2 regions of the Nonomuraea sp. NPDC059194 genome follow, and region 1 is predicted to be linked to the other one. Evidence: riboswitches for the same ligand, from Rfam matches in the RefSeq annotation. Region 1 holds a riboswitch; the other holds the start of a gene.
What was found. Region 1 has a riboswitch for cyclic di-AMP ahead of ACFXJ8_RS13810 (CHAP domain-containing protein). Riboswitches for the same ligand answer to the same signal wherever they lie in the genome.
Positions count from the first base shown of each region.

Region 2: it holds a riboswitch for cyclic di-AMP, as region 1 does, so the genes downstream of both, ACFXJ8_RS27665 (NlpC/P60 family protein) here and ACFXJ8_RS13810 (CHAP domain-containing protein) in region 1, are expected to answer to the same signal.

Region 1 is NZ_JBHZBH010000008.1:170,152-173,138, reverse strand. Features, by position in the region: gene ACFXJ8_RS13820 (Gfo/Idh/MocA family protein) at 1-619, shown strand, start outside; gene ACFXJ8_RS13815 (tetratricopeptide repeat protein) at 600-1,040, opposite strand; cyclic di-AMP (ydaO/yuaA leader) riboswitch at 1,172-1,306, shown strand; gene ACFXJ8_RS13810 (CHAP domain-containing protein) at 1,322-2,029, shown strand; gene egtD (L-histidine N(alpha)-methyltransferase) at 2,108-2,987, opposite strand, start outside.
Region 2 is NZ_JBHZBH010000025.1:60,966-63,952, reverse strand. Features, by position in the region: gene ACFXJ8_RS27670 (LuxR C-terminal-related transcriptional regulator) at 1-37, shown strand, start outside; gene ACFXJ8_RS27665 (NlpC/P60 family protein) at 89-1,132, opposite strand; cyclic di-AMP (ydaO/yuaA leader) riboswitch at 1,138-1,286, opposite strand; gene ACFXJ8_RS27660 (amino-acid N-acetyltransferase) at 1,562-2,131, shown strand; gene ACFXJ8_RS27655 (RDD family protein) at 2,218-2,987, shown strand, end outside.

The DNA of each region.
Region 1 (2,987 bases):
GGCAGGCGTCTTCCTGATGGAAGCGATGTGGATGCGCTTCAACCCCCTGATCAGGGGGTTGCTGACCGAGGAGCGCTTCGGGGCGCTGCGCTCGGTGCAGGCCTCGTTCGGGTTCGTCATGCCGTACGAGGAGCGGCATCGGCTGTGGGATCCGGCGCTGGGCGGCGGAGTCCTGCTCGATCTGGGGATCTACCCGTTCGGGCTGGCGCAGCTGCTGCTCGGCGAGCCCGCCGAGACCTATCTCACCGGATCGCTGGGGCCCTCGGGCGTGGACGCCGAGGTGGGGGCGCTGCTGACCTACGAGGGCGGGGCGCGGGCGCTGCTGGACACCTCCCTGCTCAGCCCGCTGGCCAACACCGCGACCGTGGTGGGCACGGGGCTGCGGGCCGACATCGCCGCGCCGTTCTGGGCGCCGCAGCGGATCCTGCTGTCGGGGCCGGGCGTGGAGCCGGAGGAGATCGTCCTTGACCCGGCCATGAACGGCTATGCCGAGGAGGTGCGCGAGGTGCGCGCGGCGCTGGCCGAGGGCAGGACGGAGAGCCCGATCATGCCGCTGGAGGAGAGCCTGGCGATGATGCGGATGCTGGAGGAGGCCAGGATCAGGCTAGGCGCGAGATAGCGCGGGCGCTGGCCTCCTCGTGCCCGGATCGCACGGCCTGGAGGAAGTGCGCGCGGGCCTGCTCGGGGCGGCCTTCCCTGTCCTCCAGCAGGCCCAGGTTGAACATGGCGCGCGGGCCCGCCTCGGTGTGGCCCGACTCGATGGCCAGGGTGTAGCAGCGGCGCGCCGCCTGGGTGTCGCCGCAGCAGTCTTCCAGGACGCCCAGGTTGAACATCGCCCTGGGGGTGGCGGCTCTGCCGTACCAGTGGCGGGCCTCGTCGAGGCGGCCGCGCTCGTCCTCGATCAGCGCCAGGTTGAAGGCCGCCCGCTGGGCGGCCACGGGATGACCGGTTTCGATCGCCAGGAGATACCATCGCCGGGCTTCGTCCGGACGGTGTCCGTCTTCCCGCAGCCCCCTGTTGAACAGGTCCTGTGGCGACATGACCTGACCGTAGATGATCGCCGTACCTTTATCAATTTGTAAGGTACTTGCCCCGTGTATTACCTTAGGCTCCACTCGAGGCAAAAACCGGGCAATCCGGACATTGCCAGACATTGCAATCATCACAGGATCGCCTGTGACCGCTGAATCCGCACCACGCGGAACCGGGGACCCAATCTCTCTGGGGTGAATCGGCACATCGTGCCGTAGGGCAGCTTCACGTCCGAACCCGTCAGCTAACCCGGTAAGCGGCAGGAAGCTAGCAAGGAGTCCCCCTTTTCATGGCAAAGCACCGTCGTAGCCGTGCCCCGAAGCTCACCTACGCGAATGCCGCGCTGGGCGCACTCGTCTTCGCAGGCGCCCTTCTTCCCACCCACGCCGCCCAGGCCGACAAGCTCCCCCTTGCCGACGGCCCGCGGGTAGCCGCCCTCGCCAGCCCTCCCAAGGAGGACACCAGCAGGGTCGACACCGCCAGCAAGGCCCAGACCAAGGCGATGCCGAGCGCCGCCGTGGTCCTCGCCGAGGCCAAGAAGCAGATCGGCGTCAGGGAGAACTCCCGCGGCGGCGGCACCAAGTTCCAGGACTGGTACGTCAACTCCCAGCGCGCCAGGGAGACCGTCGCCAGGGACGGCGGCAACGTCCGCGCCTACGCCAACGCCGCCTGGTGCGCGATGTTCGTCTCCTGGGTCGGTGAGCAGACCGGCGCCCGCACCCAGGTCGGCTGGGACGCCTACACCGTCACCCACGCCAGGTGGTTCAAGGCCAACAAGCGCTGGGGCAGCGAGCCCAAGCCCGGCGCGGTCGTCTTCTTCTCCTGGAAGGGCGGCAAGGACCTCGACGACATCCGGCACGTCGGTTTCGTCGAGAAGGACAACGGCGACGGCACGATCAGCACGATCGAGGGCAACACCGGCAACGGCGTGGTCGAGCAGCGCGTCCGTCCGAAGTCGCAGGTCGTCGGCTACGGCTACCCCAGCTACGGCGCCTGACGACTCGCTCGCCTTCCCCCGGCGTACGACAGCGGCCGCGCGCCCCGCGCGGCCGCGGTCGTTTCCGGGTCCTGGTTCTTATGCCTCGGCCAGGACCAGGGTGAAGTCTCCCGCGGGGTCGGTGTAGCGGCGGCGCACCTCGAACCCGGCGGCGGCGAGCTCGTCCCGCAGTCCCTCCGGCCGGAACTTGGCGCTGATCTCGGTACGCATCTCCTCCCCCCGGACGAAGTCCACCGACAGCCCGAGTCCCCCGATCCGCACCCGCATGTCCCTGCTCGCCCGCAGCCGCATCTCGATCCAGTCGTGGCGCGCGTCGTACAGCGCCACGTGCGTGAACGCCTCCGGCTCGAAGTCGGCGTCCAGCTCCCGGTTGATCACCCGCAGCACGTTCCTGTTGAAGGCGGCCGTCACCCCCGCCGCGTCGTCGTATGCCGCCACCAGCCGCCCGGTGTCCTTCACCAGGTCGGCCCCGAGCAGGAAGGTGTCCCCAGGCCGGAGCGTGGCCCGCAGTTCCTTCATGAACACCTCCCTGGCGGCCGGTTCGAGGTTGCCGATGGTGCCGCCGAGGAAGGCCACCATCCGCCGCCCGGCACGCGGCAGCAACGCCAGGTGGCGCTCGAAGTCGGCGCACACCGCCCGCACGGCCAGCCCGGGGAACCGGCCGGCCAGCCGCCGCGCCGCAGCCGCGAGGGTGACCGCGTCCACGTCCACCGGCGTGTAGGCGCGCAGCGTGCCCGCCGCCGCGAGCGCGTCCAGCAGCAGCACGGTCTTCTCGCTGGTGCCCGAGCCCAGCTCGACCAGCGTGTCCGCACCGCAGGTCGCCGCCACTTCCGCGGCGCGGGCCCGCAGGATGGCCAGTTCGCGCCGCGTCGGGTAGTACTCGGGCAGCCGGGTGATGCGGGAGAACAACGCGCTGCCCTCGGCGTCGTAGAACCACTTGGGCGGCAGCCACTTGGGC
Region 2 (2,987 bases), on a different contig from region 1:
GGCGGTGGCCTGGGCGGCACGCCGAAGACTCATCTGACCCGGCATCTCGTCGGCTCCAGCCGACTCTGGTCGGCTCTCACCGGCTGCTTCAGTCGGCGATCCGTACGGCTCCCGCGAACGGCCGGTTGGCGATGGAGGCGATCCGGACGACGTCGCCGGTGCGGGGCGCGTGCACCATCATGCCGCCGCCGATGTAGATGCCCACGTGGTGCAGGTCGCTGTAGAAGAAGATCAGATCGCCGGGGCGCATCTGCTCGCGCGTGATGTGGGTGCCAGACGTCCACTGGTCGCCCGTGTAGTGCGGCAGGCTGATGCCGACCCGCTGGTAGGCGGCCATGACCAGGCCGGAGCAGTCGTAGGAGCTCGGGCCCTCGGCGCCCCACACGTACGGCTTGAGCTGCTGCGTCAGCGCCCAGCGCGCGGCGGCTGCCGCCTTGCCGCTGCCGACGATCGGCAGGTTGACCTTGGTGGCGCGGGTGCCGGGCCGCCCGGCCTCGCCGAGCGCGCGCCTGAACAGGCTGCTCTCGACCTTGGCCACCATGGAGGAGATCTTGTCGCGCCTGCCGTCCAGGTCGTCGACGAGCTTCTGCACCTCGGCCAGGCGTGACTTGGCCGTCGCCCTGGCCTGCTCGGCGGCGGCGATGGACTCGGCGAGCTCCTTGACCTCCTGGCCCTGCTGCTGGCCGAGGGCGTAGGAGGTGGCGGCGGCGTCGAGGAAGGCGTCGGGGTCGGCGGAGCTGGCGAAGGCGAGGCCGTTGGAGAAGCCGCCGGTCATGTAGGTGCTCTCGGCGAGGATCGTGGCCCGCGCGCGTTTGGCGGCCAGGTCGGCCTCGCTGGTGGCCAGGATCTTCTTGGCCTTCTCCGCGGACTTCTTGACGCCCTTGAGCTTCTCGCGCTGGCCGTTGTACTGCTCGGTGAGCGTCTCGATGTCGTTGTGGAGCTTCTCGACCTGCTCGGCGAGCTCCTTGAGCGTGGGTTTGGGGTCGGCTGTGGCCGTACCGAGTGGCGTGGTGAGGGCCAGGACGGCCATCGCGGCGCCCACGATCGCGAACCGCATCCGGCGGGAACCGGGTTCGTGGGGGCGGGCGTGCTCGCCCGCGGACTTCCCCTCGCGGCTGCGCCTGCGCTTCACCAACCAGCTCCTCTCGTAGTCGCCGACCGGGTTAGCTGACGGGTTCGGGCCGGAGCAGCCCTACCGAGCGTGGCTCGGACTCACCCCTTGGCGACTGGCGGCCGCCGGCGGGTCCCCGGCTCCCCGTGTTGGGGGGATTAGGCGCGCCCCCACGCCTTGGCGCGCGGGGGACATCGTCGGTGGACACTAGTGCAAGCAAGGTTCGTGCTCAACCAGAACTGCCAATCCAGTAGAGGACGCGCATCCAAAGGATCACGGACAGATCACGCAAAAGCCCGATCGACCAGGGGATTGCAAAGCTTTTACCGAGATTCGCGAAGGTTTGTCGGGTTTGTCGTGCAGGGATGCGTAACGTGCTCGCCCAGCCACAGTGAGTCATGTGACGGTAGTTAAGGGTGGGCCGAAACGAGCTAGGTACGCTGAAGGGCCATGGAGCAGGTCGTCGAGCGCACAATGCAGGACACCGAGATCGTCGTACGGCGGGCCCGCACGCCGGACGTCAGGTCGATCAGACGCCTGGTCGACATCTACGCGGGAGCGGGCCGCAAGCTGCTGGAAAAGGCCACGGTCACGCTGTACGAGGACGTCCAGGAGTTCTGGGTCGCCGAGCGCGGCGGCCAGGTCGTCGGCTGCGGCGCGCTCCATGTGCTCTGGGAGGACCTCGCCGAGATTCGCACGGTCGCCGTGGACCCCGCCGTCAAAGGTTCAGGAATCGGTCACCGTATTGTTACCGCGCTCGTGGCAGCGGCCCGTGACCTGGGGCTTCGCAGGGTCTTCTGTCTGACGTTCGAGGTCGACTTCTTCGCCCGGCACGGCTTCGTGCCGATCCAGGGGACACCGGTGTCGCCCGAGGTCTACGCCGAGTTGCTGGCCTCCTACGACGAGGGTGTGGCCGAGTTTCTCGACCTCGAGCACGTCAAGCCCAACACCCTTGGCAACACCAGGATGTTGCTCCATCTGGACGCAGTTGACTATGGGGTTGACCAAGGGGAAAGGTGATTGTTGATACTCATGTCGATACGTTGGGCAACAGCAAGCATGTGTCCTGACATGTGCCACATGCGCCATCGAAGCGAGGTGACACGGTGAGCACTGGACAGCCGCCGTATCCGCAGGATCAACCTGATGACAATTCCGGATACGGTCAGCAGAACGCGGGACGCCCGGGCGAGCAGCCCGATCCTGACGTGACGGTCGTGGGCTACCGCCATGAGGGCGGCGGCTACGGCCAGCCGCCCCAGGGCCAGCCCGACTACGGCCAGCAGCAGGGCCAGCAGCAGGGCTACGGCCAGCAGCAGCAGGGATACGGCCAGCAGGGCTACGGTCAGGGTCAGCAGCCCGGCTACGGCCAGCCCTCTGGCCAGCAGCCCCCCTACGGCCAGCCCGGCTACGGGCAGCAGGCGGCCTCCTCTGGCCAGCAGCCCGGCTACGGCCAGCCCGACTACGGTCAGCAGCCCGGTTACGGCCAGCAGCAGGGCCAGCAGCCCGGCTACGGTCAGCAGCCTTCCTACGGCCAGCCTGAGTACGGCCAGCAGCAGGGCTACGGCCAGCAGGCCTCCTCGGGTCAGCAGCCCGGCGGCCAGCCCGACTACGGTCAGCAGCCCGGCTACGGCCAGCAGCAGGGCCAGCAGCCCGGCTACGGGCAGCCCGCGTCCGGCCAGCAGCCCGGTTACGGTCAGCCCTCGGGACAGCAGCCCGGGTACGGCCAGCAGCCCGGCTACGGGCAGCAGGGCCAGTCGCAGCCCGGCTACGGCCAGCCGTCGCCCTACGGGCAGCAGCAGCCCTACGGCCAGCCCGGCTACGGCCAGCAGCCCGCCTACGGGCAGCCCGCCTACGGTCAGCCCTACGGGGCGCC